DNA from 3 places in the Roseburia sp. AF42-8 genome. Region 3 is predicted to be linked to each of the others. Evidence: a T-box and tRNA genes for the amino acid it is inferred to sense, from the RefSeq annotation. Region 3 holds a T-box; the other regions hold tRNA genes.
The links. The T-box of region 3 lies ahead of thrS (threonine--tRNA ligase). A T-box ahead of a tRNA ligase gene usually reads a tRNA of that ligase, here a tRNA-Thr.

Region 1 (7,048 bases), on a different contig from region 3:
AAAGTACAATCAGAACTCCAATCGGAAGATACAGAAACAGGAAAATAATTGCAAGATAAATTCTTGATAAACTTTTCTTTACCATACTGCATGCCCTCCTGATTCACCGGCACGATTCATAAATGCCATACTGATTAAAACAAAAATCATAAGTACAATGGAAAGTCCGGAACCTAAATTCCAGTAGGAACCCTGCATGAAGGACTGCTCAATAACATTTCCAATGAGAAGTACTTTACCTCCACCTAAAAGGTCTGAAATAACAAAGGAGGTAAGTGCCGGCACGAATACCATAATAATTCCGCTGACAATTCCAGGCAAAGTAAGCGGCAGAATGATACGGAAGAAGGTGATAAAACTGTTGGCACCTAAATCCCTTGCCGCATCTATGGTTTCTTTGCGGATACGTACTATGGAATTGTAAATCGGCATAATCATAAATGGAAGAAAATCATAAATCATGCCAAATACAACGGCTCCCTGTGTATTTAACATATGAAGCTTCGGGATGCCAAAAATGGAAAGGAATCCATTGATAATTCCATTGTTGGAAAGCAACATCTGCCATGCTAAAATACGCAGCATAAAATTCATCCACATTGGCAGGACGAAGATAAATACCACAAAGCTCTGATGCTTGATATGAAGACTATTTAATATCATGGCAAGCGGGTAGGAGAGCAGGAGACAGACAACCGTACATAAGATACCAAGCTTCAAGGAAAGCAGGAGTGCTTTTATATGTACCGGGTCTGCAATTGCAGCAATATTTGCCCAGGTAAAACCACCGTCACTGTTGGTGAATGCGTAATATAATATCATCAGAATTGGAAGTACAGTAAATCCAATAATCCAGACCAGATAAGGTCCGGCTAAAAGTCTTTTTCTGGCATTATGCATCGAGTTCCACCGCCTTTTCGTCACTGGATTCCGGTTTATGCATAATCTGGATATTGAAAGGAATTACCTTCATTCCCACATGGCTTCCGGTTTCAAAATATTTGGTGGTATGAACAAGCCATTCATAGCCGCCAGCCATAATTTCGATTTCATAGTGGACACCCTTGAAGATAACAGAAGTAATATCACCATCCATAAAACCGGTGCCGGCTTCTACAATCTCAATATCTTCCGGGCGGATGACTACGTCTACCGGTTTATTATTACCAAAACCGGTGTCGACACATTCGTGCTTGATGCCTAAGAAGCTGACTAATTTATCCTCAATCATGATACCGTCAATGATATTGCTGTCTCCGATAAAGTCGGCAACGAATGCATTTTCCGGCTCATTATAAATATCTTCCGGAGTACCAATCTGCTGGATATAGCCCTGATTCATGACAGCAATGGTGTCTGACATGGTAAGGGCTTCTTCCTGGTCGTGGGTAACATAGATAAAAGTAATGCCAAGTTCATTTTTCAGACGAATCAGTTCGTACTGCATGTCCTGACGCATTTTTAAATCCAGTGCACCCAAAGGCTCGTCTAAAAGGAGCACCTTTGGTTCATTTACAATGGCACGGGCAATGGCAATACGTTGCTGCTGGCCACCGCTTAAGGAATCAATGCTGCGGTTTTCATAACCGTCTAAGTTTACAAGCTTTAAGGCATATTTGATTTTATCCTGAATATAAGCCTTGCTTTTCTTGCTGATTTTTAACCCAAAAGCAATATTTTCTGCAATGCTCATATGGGTAAAAAGTGCGTATTTCTGGAATACGGTATTTAATTTACGCTCATTTGGCGGAAGAGAAGTAATATCTTTTCCATCAAAAATAATACGTCCGGTGTCCGGTGTCTCAAAACCACCGATAAGACGCAGGGTAGTAGTCTTTCCACAGCCGGAAGGTCCCAGCAGTGTTAAGAATTCGTTTTCCTTTACATAAAGATTTAAGTCATCCAAAATCATATTTCCGTCATAAGTTTTGGTAATATTTTCTAATTGTATTAATTTCTTGCCCATCATAACCTCCTAAAAACTTGGCGGGTTTGTAACCCAGATAAGAACGGCATCTTTCCTGCCGGTATTTTCGATATGGTGCTTTTTATTGGACTTAAGATAAAAAGACTCCCCCTGTCTTGCAGTATAAGTACGGGTACCATATATGATTTTAATGGAGCCCTTAAGTACATAGCCGAATTCTTCTCCCTCATGTGGAAGATAGATGTCTGATGTGCCGCCGGGCTTCAGCGTCAGTCGTACCGGTTCCATCATATCTTTCTGGGCACCGGGAACCATCCATTCGATTAAGCTCCTGTGTTCCGCATCTTCTTTTTCAAAATAATCTTCATTTTTAAAGACAAGCTGTGCAGGTTCATCATCTGCAAAAAATTCTGCCGGCGTAGTGCCGAGACACTGGATAATATCTAAAAGTGTACCCACGGAAGGAGATGTAAGATTACGCTCTAACTGGGAGATAAATCCTTTGGATAATTCCAGACGGTCAGCCAGTTCCTGCTGGGTGAGACCGTAGAGAATCCGCAGCTCCTTGATTTTATTTCCAATATCCATTTTGTACTTCCTTTCCATGAAAAGTGATTTTACATAGTTTTTACAAAATGAAGCTAATAATGTATTTGAAGTTTAATAATAATAAACTCACTAAGGAGTATTATGAGAAATTGAAAGAGAAATGTCAATACTATTTTTAGATTATTTTTAGACAACAAAAAAAGCTCCCGAGGGGACTCGAACCCCTGACCTACGCATTACGAATGCGCCGCTCTACCAACTGAGCCACGGAAGCAGAATAATCTGGTTATATGCGAAATAAAATATTTTCCTCAGACAACCCTTTATTTATTAAAATCATACTATAATATTATATATAGAAAAAAATAAATTTGCAATGTTTTTTTGAAAAAAGTTGTTCTTTCAAAGGTTACTTGGTATAATGGGCGTAGATGTGTAAGAACCGGAGAAAGATGAACCGGCTTATGAAAAGGGAAATCATTACAAGGAGGAAGTTTTTTTCATGGAAGTGAAGGAATTTGTTTCAGGGGGAAAGAAAACTGAGGACAGTAAGAAGAATATGAAGAAGAAAATCAACAGCGCAAAGAAAAATTATGCAAAGAAGAACAGTCAGTTTACGATTGCAGAATTAAAGGAAAACAGCGCGCTGATTATGTTATGTGTATTTGTGGTTTTTGCCGTATTGGAAATTGTGCTGGGTATACTGGTATGGAAGATACCGGTAGTGAGCGTATGTATTGTAGTGTTGATTGAAGCGGGACTTGCTGCATGTCTGCATAACCTTCCTGTCTGGCTGCATGGAATTGTTGCAGCAGCAGAGATTGTCGTTGGAATAATTTCCGGTAAAGTAATATTTATGCTGATTGGAATTTTATGCTATGGGGCAGCTTTGTTTGCATTGAAATTCCAGAAGGAAAATAATCCGCTTTCTATATTAAAATAAGAAGAAATCATACCAGGAGATAAAACATGGATCCCTTACAATTAGTAGAGTTATTAAGAGGACACAGAACTTATATTCAGACACATAATTTTCCAGATCCGGATGCGATTGCCAGTGCCTTTGGCTTACAGCATTTTTTAAATTACCATGGGATTAAAGCAGATATCTGTTATGATGGTAAGATTGAACGCCTGAGTACAAGAAAGATGTTTGACACATTTCATATTGATATTTTGTCTAAAGAAGATTTGGATGATATGAAGAAAGAGGACTATATTGTTACCGTAGACTCCCAGAAATATAATGCGAATCTGACCGATTTTATCGGGGATGAGGTGGCATGTATTGACCATCATCCGACAGTAATTGCCTGTGAATATGCTTATAAAGATGTGCGCCGTGTAGGAGCCTGTGCCACAATGATTGCAGAGTATTTTTATCTTACCAATACACCAATGAGCCGGGATGTGGCGGCAGCACTGGCATATGGCATCAAGATGGATACGGATGACTTTGTCCGTGGTACAACAAAGCTTGATGTGGATATGTTTGCATACATCTATCCAATGGCAGATGTGGAAGAGTTAAAGTCCATGTATGTAAATGTAATGGAGTTTTCTGATTTAAAAGCATATGGTGCGGCAATCGATAATATCCACATTTATGATGATGTGGGATTTGCATCGATTCCGTTTGATTGTCCGGATGCGCTGATTGCAATTATTTCAGACTTTATTTTATCTCTTGATGTAGTTAATATTTCCGTGATTTATGCAATCCGTTCTGACGGCATTAAGTTTTCTGTCCGTAGTGCATTAAATCATGTAGATGCCGGAAGAGTTGTAGCAAAGGCATTAGCAGATTATGGAAATGGTGGCGGACATCCGGCAATGGCTGGCGGTTTCATTCCAAAGAAGAATATGGAAAAGTTGGAACCGGACCGGGATTATAAATTAGAAATGCTGTTCTTAGAGCAGATCAAGGCAGAAGAAGGAAGGTAAGATACCATGGCAGAAAATCAGGTGAAGATAACCTATCATATTTATCTTGAGGCAGAGGATGTATCCCAGTCGAGAATTTTATCCAGTACCTCTTATGTAAAGAACTTATTTAAAAATTGTGGCAATCATTATTTTCAGGGTGTAGATTTTGATGATGAAAGTGATTTGGATGACTTTACCCTGCGTCTCTTTGTGGAGCAGGAAATCTTAGAAGAAGAGTGCAGCGTAGAGGCAGACGCAAAAGACTTTCCGGCAGATATGGCAGAATTCTTGGATAATATAGCCCAGGCACATTCTTTCCTTGATATGGAAGGTGATTTTACCGTGGAATATCAGGGCGAGAAAGTAAGTTTTAAGTTTGCTTCTGAAGCAGGAGCAGATTACTGTGACTTTGAAGAAATCGAAGAAGCATAAAAATTCATAAGTAATTTCCTGTAAAGTAAGAAAGAGAAAGGCAGTATGAAGAGCAGGTGCAATTCATACCGCCTTTCTTTATTTCCTCTTTAAGCAGAGCTTCTCAAAACTTCCAATCAGCTGATAGAGCAGCATGGCAATGAGACAGAGAATCAGAATCGATAAGATGACCCAGTCTAATTTAAAAACCTGGCTGCCATAAATAATAAGATAGCCTAAGCCTTTTTTTGCTGCAATAAATTCACCGATGATAACACCAACCAGACAAAGACCGATGTTGACTTTCATAATAGAAAGCAGGGTGGGAACACAGCCCGGCAGCATAATTTTAAACATGACATCATTACGGGTGCCGCCTAATGTCTTTATCAGAAGAATCTTTTCTTTATCCATATCACAAAAAGCAGTGTAAAGACTCAGAATAGAGCCAAAGATAGCTACGGACATACCGGTGATGATAATGGTCTTGTAATTGCCGCCCAGCCATACAATCAGCAGTGGAGCCAGCGCGGATTTTGGCAGGGAATTTAAAACCACAAGATAAGGCTCTAAGGTTTCGGATAAGGTTTTGGAAAACCAGAGGATTGCAGCAATCAGTAATGTTAAAATAATAACAAAGAAAAAGCTGCTTAAGGTTTCAAACAGGGTGATTCCAATGTGATAAAGGAGCTTCTGACCGGTAATCATCTGGTAGAAGCAGATGATAAGTCTGGTGGGACTGCTGAAAATAAAGGGGTCGATTTTTCCATATTTCGCACAGAGTTCCCATTGCAATAGAAAGACAACAAGAATCAGGATGCGACAGATTTTTATTTTAAGCCGATGCCTGCGGCATTGCCGTAAATACATAAGCTGTGCAGAGGATGGGTTATTCATTTTGATTAAATTCCTTCCATATTAAGTTAAAATAGGATTTAAAATGGCTGTCATTTCGTTTCTCTAAAGGCGTAAGACCAGGCTCAAAGGATATGGGTATAATGGAGCGGATTGTGCCCGGCCGGTGGCTTAAGACAATAACACGGTCTCCCATGGAAATTGCTTCGGATAAATCATGGGTTACAAGAATGGCGGTTTTATGTTCCTGCCGCAGAATGGTACCGATGTCATTGCTGACATTAAGGCGGGTCTGATAATCTAATGCCGAGAAGGGTTCATCTAAGAGAAGCAGCTCCGGGCGAAGTACCAGGGTCCGAATCAGGGCAGCCCGCTGCCGCATGCCGCCGGAAAGCTCAGAAGGACGTTTTGCAGCAAAATCGGCAAGTCCATAAGTTTCTAACAGCCGGCTGGCATAAGCAAGATTTTCCGGTGTCATTTTGTGCTGGATTTCCAGCCCTAATTGGACATTGGATGCGATGGTACGCCACTCTAAGAGATGGTCTTTCTGGAGCATGTATCCCATATTTAAGATATCCTTTGACTGCAGGGGGTGTCCCATGAAGGAAATGCTGCCGCCGGATGGGACAAGGAGACCGCAGATAAGGGATAAAAGTGTTGATTTGCCACATCCACTGGGACCTACAATAGCAACAAATTCTCCATTGGATAAAGTAAAACTGATATTGGACAGAGCCTTGGTTTCGCCGTCTTTCGTATGATAAATATAATCTATATTGGACAATTCAAGGATGGAGCACATGGTATTCACCTGATAGAAGTTTATAGGATAATATATGTGAAAAAATGAGATTGGTCACCCGGATTGACAGAAGAAAAGGATAGATTATAATAGGAACAGAATCGACAGAAATTTTGAATGGGAAAGGTAAATGCGATGAAAGAAAATTACCAGAAAATATTGGATGAAACGATTGCCGGATTAGAAGAAAGAGGAGAAGTTCCGAAACTTTTACTTCATAGCTGCTGTGCACCCTGCAGTTCTTATGTATTAGAGTATCTTTCCAACTATTTTTATATTACGGTGTTGTACTATAATCCCAATATTTATCCGGAGGATGAATATTATCACAGAGCAGCGGAGCAGAAACGCTTTATTAAAGAATTTCCGACGAAATATCCTGTCACCTTTGTGGAAGGAAATTTTGAACCGGAGCGTTTTTATGAAACAGTAAAAGGTTATGAAAATATCCGGGAGGGTGGCGAACGGTGTTTCCGCTGCTATGAATTAAGACTGCGGGAAGCGGCAGAGTATGCGAAAAAATTAAATTGTGATTATTTTACGACAACGCTGTCTATCAGTCCCATGAAGAATGCTGC
Region 2 (7,048 bases), on a different contig from region 3:
GGTCGTTATTCAGATTGCAGGTTCCGGTGGAACATATCCGATTGAGATATTGCCGGAATTTTACCGGCGGGTATATATTTTCTTCCCATTCCCATATGCCATTAATGCCATGCGTGAAACCATTGGCGGCATGTATGGCGGAACCTATGAGAAGAATCTGGCAGAGCTTCTGATTTTCGCAGCAGCGGCATTGTTAATCGGACTGCTGATTCGCGTACCATTTATGGGTATCAATCATTTCGTGGAAAAGCGAATGAAAGATACGAAGATGATGTAAGAGAGCAGGTGAAGAGCAGATGGAAAAGAAAGAAGATTATGAAAAGCTTTATGACATGCTTTTAGGCTATGAGCAGGAGATTCATAAGAAGAACCAGAAACGTATCCGCATCGGATTGCGGTGCCTTATCATTATTCCACTGATTTTCCTGGCATTGTTATTCTGGACAGAAAGCTCAAAAATTGTATTTTTGATTCTGTGGATTGTATCGCTGTTTATTCTGGCAGGATATTTAATCTTTGTAGAATATTCAGATTATAAATTACAGGAAAAATTAAATGAGATTTCCAACCGGGAGCAGCAGGAGAGAGATGCACTGATTGGCGATGGAATTGCCCAGGTAGAGGAACGGATTCGTACCGTACTTCAGACGGCAGAGCAGGAACTTTTAACGGATAGCACAAAGGAGTAGCAGAGGGATAACACATGAAAAATATTTTTAGAATCTTTTATCAGGATTTTAAGAGAGTCAGCACCAATGTGGTAGCAGTGGTTATTGTAATAGGTCTTTCTATTATTCCGTCACTGTACGCATGGTTTAATATATTGTCCAACTGGGACCCGTATGGACCGGAATCTACATCAAATCTTAAGATAGCAGTATATTCCGCAGATGAGGGAATTGACATGGGAGGTCTGTCTTTAAATATCGGAGACAGCGTCATTGATGCCCTGAAAGCCAATCAGACTATGGGCTGGCAGTTTACTGATACCATGGATGAAGCAACAGATGGTGTATACAGCAGTGAATATTATGCGGCACTGATTATTCCGGAGGATTTCTCCGAGAAAATGATAAGCTCCTTAACGGAGAAGTACAGAATCCGCAGATTATTTATTATGAAAATGAGAAGAAAAATGCCATTGCGCCAAAGATTACATCCAAGGCAAAAACGGCAGTACAGGAGCAGGTTAATGCAACCTTTGTCAGCACTCTGGCAGAAGTCATGTTAAAGGTAAATGATGTCATGGTAGAAAATGGAATGGATTCCGGCTCTATGATGAATCTTTTCCTGACACAGCTTAATGATTTAAGCGGAGATTTGGACAGCTATATTGCATTGCTGAATTCTTTTGTCAGCATTACCAATTCGGCATCCAGCCTGATTGATACGACACAGGTTATGCTGCCGAATCTGAATACGATGGTAGATGATGGTTCGAATACGGTAAATACCATGCAGGGAGCATTGAATTCCGGCAGCCTTAATGCCAGTGCTTTGGCTGAGGTTATTTCAGCAAATCTTAATACAGCAGCCGACAGCCTTGACAATATCAATACGCTGATACAGAATGCCTTAGATCAGTTGGATAACTATGGTGATTTATCTTCCGGCGGACTGCAGAGCGCAATTAATATGATGCCGCTGATCCGTCAGTTATTTGAAAACAGTGTGGCAGACTGGAAGGATGATGAAAGTGTTTCCGGTCAGATTGCAGAAATCGAAGCACAGTTAGATAAAATTGAAGCAGATTTAAACAGTGTCCAGAATAATGTCACAGATTTAAATACTGCAAAGGATACTTTAAACACTGAAATATCTACCGAAATAACTTCCTGTAAGACCGAAATAAAAGCTTTAAAAGATACGTTTGACTATTCGGTAAAAGGTCAGCTGGAGACAACCATTCAGTCCATGCAGGGGTCACTGAATCAGACACAGGCAATTTTAAATGGTGTCGATGGAGATTTTGATGAAGTATCGGAAGTGTTGGATGCTTATAGTGAAACCCTCGATAAGGGAAATGAAAGCTTAAGTGATTCACTGGCAGCAGCACAGGAAATGAAGGCCGGACTTGACAGTGTGATTACAAGTCTCAGTGCTCTGGAAATCAGTGACCAGTATCAGGCTTTGATGAAAATTTTAGAGACCGACCCGACTTTGTTAGGAGATTTCTTATCTTCTCCGGTCAATATGGAGACGAAAGAGATTTATCCGATTTCCAATTATGGTTCGGCAATGTCACCGTTCTATACGGTACTGGCATTGTGGGTAGGTGCGTTGATTCTGGTGGCAATCATTCATGTAAAGGTACTTCCGGATGAGAAAATACCGGATGCAAAACCTTACCAGAAATTCTTTGGAAGATATATTACATTCTTCCTGATTGGACAGGTGCAGGCATTGATTACTGCACTGGGAGATTTGTTTTATATTAAGATACAATGCCATAACCCGTTCTTATTCTGGCTTGCCTGCGCATGCTGCAGCTTTGTATTTACCTTATTTATGTACGCATTAACGGTAGCCTTTGAAAATGTCGGAGAGGCTTTGGCGGTAGTCATTATGGTTATCCAGGTAGCAGGAGCAGGCGGTTCCTTCCCAATCGAAGTACTGCCGGCAATCTATCAGCGAATTTACCGTTTCTTCCCATTCCCTTATGGAATGGATGCACTCCGGGAGACCATCGGTGGTATGTATGGAATGACTTATTGGAAATGCCTCGGCATCTTGGGCATCTATATTATAATTTCACTTCTGATTGGACTTGTAATTGCAGTTCCGTTCCGGAAGTTAAATATGAAGATTGAGCATAGCAAAGAAAAATCTGACATTATGCTGTAGAAAAGTATTGACAATCATAGCTCTCTATAGTATAGTATTACAAGTCGGGATTAGTTCCGACAGAATTGCTGGCATGGCTCAGTCGGTAGAGCGTCGCATTGGTAGTGCGGAGGTCACGGGTCCGATTCCCGTTGCCAGCTTAACTGGAAAAAAGGCTGTAATCCTTGATAAATCAAGGGTTACAGCCTTTTTGGTGATTATGCAAATCGCATAAAACATATTAACATCCGAGTCTGAATAATTTGCAGATTGTGTTAAATAACTCGGAACAGCTATTGAAATTAAAACACATAGTTTCGTCCTCCTTATTTTCTTTGAAATCATGTCTTAGCTAAGTACAAATGAATTGTAACAAGTCTGTAACATTTTCGCAATAGGAGTACATTGGAAACATGGGAAATATCTGGCCTTAGGATAAGCCGGGAGGAGTTGGCTCTTTCTCAAGCTTTGCAAACCAGCTATTAACGGCCTTGCTTACCTCGTCACGTTTACGAAAAGGAATCTGCACAATGGAGTGGTCTTCCATAATAAGGTCGTGCTGCAGAATTCCAGTGACATGGTTTAGGTTTACCAGATAGCTGCGGCCAACCGGAAGAAAACAGGCAACAGAGGCAAAGTCCTCGGTAAGCTGTGTCAGGTTTCCGGGAATCGTAAAAGTCTCTGATATAGCGTGCAGCAGGACATTGTGCTGCCCGGTTTCAAAAAAGAGAATATCTGAGTAAGGAAGAGAATATTCCTTCCTACGGACAGAAAAGGTAAATACTTCATTGGATTCCTCTAAAAGAGTATCGCAGCGGCTCATGGCATTGAGAAAGTCTGCGTGTGAGTAAGGCTTTTGCAGATAGTAAAGAGCATTTACCTCATAGCTTGCCATGGCATGTTCCGTAGAAGAAGTGGTGAAAATAATGCCACCTTCATAGCCCAGTGAACGAAGGATACGTGCTGTTTCCACACCGTCCTGGTTATTCATATAGATATCTAAAAACAGCAGAGCCGGATAACGCTTTTCTTCCTTATAATACTGAATCATCTCTTCGCCCGAAGAAAAAAGTAGAATCTCCATATTACAATGATGTTTTGTGGCATATGTATTCAGATGATGTTTTAACCGTAAGGCATCGCTTTCAGAATCTTCGCATAAGTAAATCAGCATAATTATTCTCCTGTATATAAAAAGTAAAAAACACCGGATACGAGACAAGTATAACATATTGAAAGAAAATAAGAATCATTTTTTATCGACAATCAGGAAGATAAAATCACAATTTGGAAGAATTGGTTGCAAAATTCCCGGCGTTTTCTTAAGATAGAAACTGTGTGAACAAAAGAAATAGAAATAAAAAAAGGAGAGGAAATATGGGAAGAAACCGAAAAAAACGATGTCTGGCATTTTTGATGGCATTGACTATGATGACAGGCTTATTTATGGGAGATGCTGCCGGACTACTGGTAAAGGCAGAGGATACGCCGGCATCTGTTCAAATAGGAAGTACAACATTAGAGACGGGCTGGTATGTGAAGGCGGTGGATTCTCCTTCTATACCGGGACCAGCTGCAAGGTATCGTGGTGTCGATAAAGTAGGGGAAGAACCGGAAAGTGGTGGCTATATTTACTTTGATAAGGATACGGCAACCATGACTGTATACAATGATATGGAGATTGCTACTTCCGGACCGAATCCGGTGACAGTAACGGATGGAAATCTAACAATTTCCGGGGCGGGAAATCTTACTGTTACAGGAACCTATAGTCCGGCATTTAACTTATCTGGAACCGGTGCTGCCGTTGTCACAAAGGATTTTACCGGAAATTTCAAGGTAACAAGTAATAGTAATGTAATAAACGGTGGCAGCAGATTTGAGATAGATACAACCGGTGATATTACACTGGAAACTGCATCAACGTCTTCAGAGCCAATTGTTTTGAGCAGTGGAGTGGTTGATTTAAGTGGAAAGAAAGTTACGATAACCGCACCATGTGGTATGATTGACAGTGGAGTATCCACACTGAACCTGACACAGACAGAAGGAGACCTTGCATTAAGTTCTGCATCTGATTATTATCCAATTTTCAGTGCAGAAAATGTTACCCTGAAAAATACCGGTGGAAAGGTAAAACTGGAAAATACCAGCACAGGGGTGTTGACTGACAGTAATCTTACGATTGAAGCTGCAGGAGATATTTCTTTAAAATCAGCGAAGGGAATAACAAGCAAGAGTAATCCACAGGTGAGATTAACTTCAACCAATGGGGATCTTACAATTGAACAGACCGCAAACCCTGTCATGCAAGATGGTAAGCTGACGATTCAGGCATTGGCAGGAGCAGTAAGCATTTCAACTAATGCACCGGTACCGATGTTTATGGCAGAACTTGATATAAAGGCAAAGAATGATGTAACACTGAAACAGAATGGAACAACAGATTCATCACTTACCTGGGGCGGAGCCGGTGGAAGTATTGAGAGTACCGATGGGAATATTACAATAGAACAGGAAAGCAGCACATATGTGATTTCAACTTTGAATGCAGTCAGCCTGAATGCAGGTGGAACGGTTACGGTAAAGAGAAATACGGAAGGAACAGCATTAGCTTCCATGGTGAACGGGATTCCTGCAACAGGTGTAATCCAGCTTGTAGACGGCACAAAGAAAGGAGCCATCGTAGATGGAACCGTATATGCTGCCAGCGGATGTACGCATCCAAAGCGTATCAATGGAAAATGTGTTGTATGTGATGACCAGGAGCCGGTGGCAGCTATTGTAGATGCCAACGGAAATGTAACAAATTATAACAGCCTGTCCGATGCATTCCATAATGCCAATGAATACAATACCGTAAAATTATTCGTTGATTATAAGAACAGCAGTGAATCAATTGATTTATCCTCTGTATATAAGGCTGTAAATCTTGATTTAAATGGGAAGAGTTTAACATTAGATGCATTCAATATCATGAATCACTTAAGCATTTCCAATGGAAAGCTGAACCTGAGAATGCTCAATGATGCAAATACTAGTCTTTCTGATAAATGTACATTAGAAAATGTGGAAGCGGATATCCATGAGATAAGTTGGACTGCAAATGGTGGCCTGGAATTAAAGAGCAGTAGACTTCATGTAGGTTCACAGGCATCCCCTTGCTCATTCTTTGTAGAAATGATTACAATAGCACCGGATGACGATTCTGTAATTACAGTAGAAAACATGATAAGTGGTCTGGCAAACTATAAAAATGTACCAGCAATGGAACAGGCATTGGACAAATTAATTCCTTTCGGATATTCAGTTTTTGTTGATACTGATATTACAGTACTGGATGAATCCGGAAATCGTGCCCAAAATCTGGTGCTTCGTAATAAGAAGCTGGCAGAAGCGGACATTACTTTAAACCCGGCTGCCTTTGTCTATGATGGCACAGGAAAAGAGCCGGCTGTAACCGTAACGTATGATGGAATGACATTAACTGAAGGAAGGGATTTTACGGTTACTTATGTTGATAATATTGAAGTGGGTGATACAGCTGCAGCAATTATCAGTGGTTCCCGCTTTTTAGGCAGTGTAACAAAATATTTCAGCATTACCAAAGCACATCGTGGAGCACCAACAGGACTTACCGCAGTAGCAGAAACCATTGATGGCAAAAATGATGGAAAGATTCGTGGTGTGAATGCGGAGATGGAATACAGTATTGATGGAACTACCTATACCGCAATTACAGAAAATGAATTGACCGGACTTGCTGACGGAACTTATCTGGTACGTTATCAGGAAACACGCAATTATTATGCGTCTTCTGCAACACAGATTGTAGTAGAAAAAGGACTTCCTTCTTCCGACAGCTTAAACCCGTCAAACCCGGGCGGCGGAAATAATCCGGAAAATACACCAGGTGGAAGCACGCCAAATGAAAATAATAATGGAACGACATTAACCGCCGGAAGTAATGTTGTTACAACATTGCCAGGCGCATCTTCGGTACAGACACCGGCAGCAACAACGTCTGATAGCAGCACACAGGTTAAAACCGGAGACGACAATCAGATATTCCTATATTTTCTTGTACTGATTGCTGCGGCAGGAGTGGCTGCGGGAGCATATGGCAGATTAAATGCAGGACGCCGTATGGAATAAGTGAAAAGGGATATATCGGAAATAGAAAAGTCATGAAATGAAAAATAAAAATGCTGTACTTTCAGAAATG
Region 3 (7,048 bases):
GATTTTCTCAGAACGGTTATCAACCGTTACATCTACATCATGAGCTGCTAATTCTTTTCTTACCTGCTCTGCATAGTCTGCATATTTTTCAGAAATCGGCAATACTCTTACCTGTTCCGGGCAAAGCCAGGTTGGGAATTTTCCTGCATAATGTTCAATCAGCCATGCAAGGGTACGCTCATAACATCCCATGGATGTACGATGGATAATCCAAGGAAGTACTTTCTCACCCTTCTCATCGATATAGTACATGCCAAACTTCTCTGCACTTGCACAGTCAAGCTGGATGGTAACCATGGTATCTTCTTTTCCATATACATTCTTTGCCTGAATATCAATCTTTGGTCCGTAGAATGCAGCTTCCCCATCTGCTTCTGTATACTTGATGCCATTCTTATCCATAACATCACGCAGATACTGCTGGGTACTGTTCCAATATGCTTCGTCGCCCAGATATTTTTCTTTGTTGTTCGGATCCCATTTGGACAGACGGTAAGTAACATCTCCATCGATACCAAGTGTAGTCATTACATAATGGCAAAGTTCAGTACATCTGGTAAGTTCTTCTTCCGCCTGTTCCGGGCAAAGAATAATATGTGCCTCTGTAATAGTAAACTGTCTGACACGGGTAAGTCCATGCATCTCTCCGGAGTCCTCATTCCGGAACAATGTAGAAGTCTCTGACATCCGATATGGCAGATCTCTGTAAGAGTGCTGTTCATTCATGTATACATAATACTGGAATGGACAGGTCATCGGACGCAGTGCCATTGTCTCTTTGTCGTCGCTGTCCTTATTTAAAATGAACATTCCATCCATGTAGTGATCCCAGTGTCCGGAAATCTTATAGAGGTCGCTCTTTGCCATCAGCGGAGTTCTGGTACGTACATAACCCCACTCTTTATCCTCTAAGTCTTCTATCCAACGCTGCAGTTTCATAATCATCTTGGTTCCCTTCGGTGTAAATAAAGGAAGTCCCTGTCCGATAACGTCAACAGTGGTAAATAATCCCATTTCACGGCCAAGTTTGTTATGGTCACGGCGTTTGGCATCTTCTAATTTCTCTAAGTATTCTTTTAACTCTTCCTTCTTATTAAAAGCAGTACCATAAATTCTCTGTAATCTTGCTTTGTCAGAATTACCTCTCCAATATGCCATGGAAGATGATGTCAGCTTAAATGCCTTTACGCCCTTGGTTGTCATCAGATGTGGGCCAGCACATAAATCTACGAAGCCGCCCTGGTCATAGAAAGAAATTTCTTCTCCCTCTGGTAATTCTTCAATCAGTTCTACTTTGTATGGCTCATTACGTTCCTGCATGAATTTGATTGCTTCCTCTCTTGGAAGTGTGAATCGTTTTAATTCATGACCTTCCTTGATAATCTTCTTCATCTCTGCTTCCAGATTATCGAGGTCTTCTCTTGAAAATGGGGCATGATCAAAATCATAATAGAATCCATCTTCAATTGCCGGTCCGATCGTAATCTTGGCATCCGGGAATAATTTCTTTACCGCCTGAGCCAGTACATGGGATGCAGTATGGCGGATTACCTTTAATCCTTCTTCATCACTTGCTGTTATAATATTTAAATTGCAGTCCTTGTCAAGAACGGTTCGTAAATCCACCACTTCTCCGTCTACTTCACCGGCGCATGCAACTCTTGCAAGGCCTTCGCTGATATCTGCTGCAATATCATAGACTGATTTTGCTTCACTGTACTCTTTTACTGAGCCATCTTTTAATGTGATTTTCATGTTCAAGTCTCCTTTTCTTATTATATTGGTATTAATAACTGCAAAGTAAAAAATCCCTGATGCATAAAATTTATGCATCAGGGACGATACTCTATCGTGGTTCCACCCTGCTTGCTGTACTTATCGTACAACCGCTCATTCTGATGATAACGGAATCACCGGACCGGATTGGGGTCACTCAGAGCTGGTCTTCACATTACACTCCATCAGAATACTCTCACCAGATGTATTCCTCTCTTTGACTTCCTGTCATGCTACTCGTCTCTTCTTTGTTTTGTCCTTTTGACAAAAGCTATTGTATACTCTTTTTTCTGCTATGTAAAGAGTTTTTCTGCGAAATATTTTCCAAATGTTTTCCAAAATATTTTATTCTTATCTTCCGCAGCAGAATTTATATTTCTTTCCACTTCCACAAGGACACGGATCATTTCTTCCAACTTTCTTTCCAACTACAACAGTGCCGGATTTCTTCTGTTCTAAATAAAGCTTTCTCTTGGTATCTGCATCAAAAATTTCATCCCACTGTGGTAATTCATAGAGCCAGTCAGCTTTGGCATCTACCATGTTCTTGTATAATTTTTCTTTATCGAATGCAAGGCTTACCTTGGTATCCTCTTCCATAGTATCAATTGGGTTTGGTGTTACCAGGCTGTCATTGATTCCATCTAAGAATCCAGTCATATCCATAATGCTGAGGTCGTATTTCTCTGCCAGCTCTTTTACAGTTCCTTCTACCTTCTCATCCGGGTTTGTTAAAAGCTTCTCATATACGCCCTTCTCTAACATAAAATATCTCTGCCAGAACTTCTGTAATTTTCCTCTATCTGCCTGCTGATCATAAGCAATCTTCTGCCATTCTTCTAATAATGCCATTGTTCATATCCATCCTTTAATCCATATTTAGTCGTATAACGCTTGTTTCAGTATAGCATATTTTGTGCTTTTTTCAAGTATTTATCCTCTGCAACTTTACATTTTCTGATTGACTATCCGCTGTCAAATGTTAAAATAATGTATATTGCTTTTTTCTAAAAACAGGTCATCAAAGAAAGTTGAGGTCATATATGAAAAAGACAAAACAGATTCTTGCAATTATCGGTGTTGTACTCTTAGTTGCCCTCTATGTTTCCACTCTTGTTTTTGCATTGATTGGAAGCGATTTTGCCACAAACTGTCTTAAGGCTTCCATCTATGCCACTGTGGTTGTCCCGGTTCTCATCTGGGCTTATACCATGGTATACCGCTTACTTAAGAATCATTACTCTTTAAGAGAAGATTTGGATTCCATCAAAAAAGAAGCTTCCGGGCAGGATGCTTCCGCAAAAACTTCAAATGAACCGAACATCAAAAAAGAGGATTGCGAATAACCACAATCCTCTTTTATAACTTGTCCACTTCTTAAAACTAAGCAAGTTTTGTTTTTGCAAGCTCTGCCAATGTTGCAAATCCTTCTGCATCATTTACAGCCATCTCAGCTAACATTTTACGGTTCATATCAACACCAGCTAATTTTAAACCATACATAAATTTGCTGTAAGATAATCCATTCATTCTTGCTGCTGCGTTAATACGGGCAATCCATAACTGTCTGAACTGTCTCTTTCTCTGTTTTCTTCCTGCATAAGAACTTGTTAAGGCTCTCATGACAGACTGTTTTGCTACTCTATACTGTTTGGAGCGTGCTCCTCTGTAACCTTTAGCTAATTTTAATGTTCTATTATGTTTCTTTTTAGCGTTTAAGCCGCCTTTAATTCTTGCCATGTTCTATTCCTCCTTAACCAATTCTTATAAATATGGTAAAATCTTCTTCATATTCTTAACATTTGTTGCATCTGTCATTGCAGGTTTTCTAAGATTTCTCTTAGTCTTAGTTGTTTTCTTTGTTAAGATATGTCTCTTATAAGCCTTGTTTCTCTTTAATTTTCCTGTTCCTGTTAATTTGAAACGTTTTGCTGCTGCTCTGCTTGTTTTCTGTTTTGGCATAATTTATTCCTCCTTAAAATCATTATCTTTTCTCTGCCAGCACCATACCCATGCTTCTGCCTTCCAGCTTTGGTGCTTTCTCCACTACTGCAATATCTGCAAGTGCTTCTGCAAAATCATCCAGAATATGTTTGCTTGCCTGTACATGTGCCATTTCTCTACCACGGAAACGAAGTGTAACTTTTACTTTATTTCCTTTGGAAATGAACTTTCTTGCGGCATTCATTTTGGTATTCAAATCATTGGTATCGATATTTGGAGAAAGACGAACTTCTTTTAATTCAACCGTTTTCTGTTTCTTACGTGCTTCCTTCTCTTTTCTTGCAAGCTCATATCTGTATTTACCGTAATCGATAATCTTACATACAGGTGGCTTTGCTCCAGGAGCAATCTTTACTAAATCAAGTTCTGCTTCCTGCGCCAGCTTATATGCTTCTCTTGCTGACATGATACCTAACTGTTCACCATCCGCGCCAATCAGGCGGACTTCCTTATCTCTGATTTGTTCATTGATCATTAACTCGCTAATGGTCGTACACCTCCAAAATTAAATTCACCACAGCTTTGCCAGACAACTTTCCGTTTATTTCCGCAAAAAAAGTGGATAGACAGACTATCCACTTCAAAATGATTCGCTCATTGCATACTCATTATAAACACTTAGTCACTTGATTGTGCTAAGGTGAGAGTGGATACTCTACTTTCTTCAACTTGCTTATAGTACCATATGTCATTTCGTTCGTCAAGCATTATTTTTACCGATATTCGCTTCTGATATTTTCCGCCCTCTCAATAATCGTTTCCGGGAACCCGGTAAAGGAAAGCAGGCGGATTGCATTCTGGGAATTTGCCGGTCCCTTCTGCAATTTATAATCAAATACAATATCCGCTTCTCCAAACTCTTCGGAAAAATGATAATTGTCATAACCAATTTTTTCAAGCTCCGTCAATTCCTTATCATGGGATGCCACAATTGCAATGCAGTTATGATGTGCCAGATATTCCATGATTGCTTTTGAAGCTGCAATACGCTCCTGGGTATTGGTTCCTCTTAAGATTTCATCAATAACACAGATAACCAGTTCATCCTCCGACAAAGCATCCAGGATACGTTTTAAATATTTAATCTCTTTAATAAAATAACTGTCACCGGATAAAATATCGTCTCTTACCGCCATGGAAGTAATCATTTTTGCATGAGGCAGATGCATTCTTTTTGCGGTGCAGGTATGAATGCTCTGTGCCAGTATCACATTGACAGCTATGGTCTTGATAAAGGTTGACTTACCGGAAGCATTGGAGCCTGTGATAATGCAGTTATGCTGAAGTTCCATAGAATTGGTCACTGCTCCATGAAGCAGCGGATGATAAATTTCTTCCATCTCAAGCTGCTTTGCTTCCTCATATTCCGGTACTGTCACAAGAGGCAGACTCTTTCGGAAAGAGCCTGTGCTGACCGCTGCATCCAGTTCTCCTACCACCCGGTAAATCTTAAGATAAGCATCCTGGTTATCCATAAACTGATTCAATACTTTCATATAAGTAAGGATATGCCACTGGGTTACTCCCAGCAGGAAATCCTGCAGCATTTCAAACACATCTCCCATGGCATTTCTGCTCTGGATATTTAGCAGAAATGCCTTCTTATCCATTTTGGCAAATACCGGAAGCAGCGGTGCCAGTTCCTCACATATTTTGTCTTTCCGGTATTCCTGCTCCAGTTCTCGTGCTACCGTAATCAGGTATGCCGCCGTTCCCATCATATGAATCTCCTGGTCAAACTTCAGCCGGACCGTAAAGATATACACCGACAAATTCACAAGAAATACTACCACCAAAGCTGACAGAGCATATATATTATGAAATACGACTGCCGCCACAACAACTACCACCAGCAATATCCGGAGCATCTGATAAACCCAGAGATTTGAAATTGCAAAATCCTCTACTGTCTGGATAAAGGATGGAATATAGTAAGCCTCGTCTCTCTTTCCAAGCTTTGACAAAGTTTCTTCCAGATGATAGCGTTTTTCATCATCTGCTTCACAAAAAGCTATTCTTTTTTCTAAAAGCTCCTCTTCTTCCTTCGTCTGCTTCGCATAATGAAGCTTTGCATATAAAATTTCTTCTCCCATGGTGGAATCACAGTTGTTGATTCTCTGGTACACATCATCCATATTAAGGTCATTCCATGTGACCTCATCCACCTGTTGTGTTCCACCCACAGTATCCAGATAATTTCTTATCAGTTCTCTTTTAAATTCCTTTTTCTCAGGTTCTTTTCCATATTTTTCTTTCAGTGTCCGTTTGCAGCGGTTCTTCCAACTTTCTTTTGTCTTAATTGCTGAATAAGTAAATCCTGCAATCATAATTACTACAAGGATTGCTGCTTCCATTTCTTCGCCTTCCTACTGCATGATCCCAATGGTATCTATCCAGTAAATATTATCTTTATCCATAATTCCATTTACAGTAACGGTATCTCCCGCATGCAGGAAAATCAATTGTTCATTATCAGAAAACTTCTGCCAGTATACCATACCGTCGTCTCCTGCCAGATAAACATAGGTCTCTCCTGCAATCTCAACATACTGCATTTCACTGATTACAAAACTTCTTGTCTCTGTCTCACCTTCCGGAATTGTTTTTCCTTTGGCTGCTGTCTGTGCATTACCTGCAGTGCTGTTGCTGTCCCCGGAAGAATTTTCTGCCTCTTCCGGATTCCCAGTGTTTTCTGTACCATCACTGCCTGTCATCTTACGATACTTTGCAAAGCACTCATCGAGACTGGCTGCTGTTGTTACCATATTATAAGATTCTACATTTACCATGCCATAAAGCTTCACTATGCCGCTGGCATCTTTTAATACCATAATATAAGTCGGCTGACCATCTACATTAATCAAAGACGGGAAAGATGCACGGTATCCTTTCTCCTGCACTTCTCCTTCTGCAGCAGCCATTGCAGAGCTTTCATCTGCTCCTGCAATACTGTAATAATGTGCTTCTGAAGTCCGCTCATTTACCAGTATAAACCCGATATTGGAGGCATCATCATTGACGGAAGTAACTCCGGTATAAATCCAGATATCCCCGTCTTTGGCAACATAGCCGAAGTTTGCTTCGTAAGATTCCTCATCTCCGTCTTCATCCTCTACTACCGTTTCCGTACATTTCTTACAGCCTTTTTTGCCGAAGATGCTGTTCATAAATCCATTAGATAATTCTCCATACCAGTTATACTGTTCCACCAGAAGATCCCCGTCAAAGACATCATCCATCCAGTTCGGCACTTCTGATGCATCATAAT

Region 1: it encodes a tRNA-Thr, which carries the amino acid that the T-box ahead of thrS (threonine--tRNA ligase) is inferred to sense. The anticodon was not compared.
Region 2: it encodes a tRNA-Thr, which carries the amino acid that the T-box ahead of thrS (threonine--tRNA ligase) is inferred to sense. The anticodon was not compared.

What each region holds. Positions count from the first base shown of each region.
Region 1 covers NZ_QTVB01000018.1:13,931-20,978, reverse strand. Annotated here, with positions in the region: gene DW059_RS09145 (ABC transporter permease) at 1-85, opposite strand, end outside; gene DW059_RS09140 (ABC transporter permease) at 79-900, opposite strand; gene potA (spermidine/putrescine ABC transporter ATP-binding protein) at 893-1,966, opposite strand; gene DW059_RS09130 (helix-turn-helix domain-containing protein) at 1,976-2,515, opposite strand; tRNA gene DW059_RS09125 (tRNA-Thr) at 2,678-2,750, opposite strand; gene DW059_RS09120 (hypothetical protein) at 2,979-3,419, shown strand; gene DW059_RS09115 (DHH family phosphoesterase) at 3,446-4,420, shown strand; gene DW059_RS09110 (hypothetical protein) at 4,427-4,834, shown strand; gene DW059_RS09105 (ABC transporter permease) at 4,913-5,710, opposite strand; gene DW059_RS09100 (ABC transporter ATP-binding protein) at 5,703-6,470, opposite strand; gene DW059_RS09095 (epoxyqueuosine reductase QueH) at 6,588-7,048, shown strand, end outside.
Region 2 covers NZ_QTVB01000019.1:17,199-24,246, reverse strand. Annotated here, with positions in the region: gene DW059_RS09365 (YhgE/Pip domain-containing protein) at 1-277, shown strand, start outside; gene DW059_RS09360 (hypothetical protein) at 297-689, shown strand; gene DW059_RS16470 (YhgE/Pip domain-containing protein) at 704-1,231, shown strand; gene DW059_RS09355 (YhgE/Pip domain-containing protein) at 1,225-2,844, shown strand; tRNA gene DW059_RS09350 (tRNA-Thr) at 2,912-2,984, shown strand; gene DW059_RS09345 (LytR/AlgR family response regulator transcription factor) at 3,254-3,997, opposite strand; gene DW059_RS09340 (hypothetical protein) at 4,201-6,978, shown strand.
Region 3 covers NZ_QTVB01000012.1:78,484-85,531, forward strand. Annotated here, with positions in the region: gene thrS (threonine--tRNA ligase) at 1-1,755, opposite strand, end outside; T-box leader at 1,832-2,034, opposite strand; gene DW059_RS07175 (SEC-C metal-binding domain-containing protein) at 2,128-2,628, opposite strand; gene DW059_RS17140 (hypothetical protein) at 2,820-3,122, shown strand; gene rplT (50S ribosomal protein L20) at 3,160-3,516, opposite strand; gene rpmI (50S ribosomal protein L35) at 3,541-3,738, opposite strand; gene infC (translation initiation factor IF-3) at 3,761-4,255, opposite strand; gene DW059_RS07200 (MutS-related protein) at 4,494-6,134, opposite strand; gene DW059_RS07205 (hypothetical protein) at 6,147-7,048, opposite strand, start outside.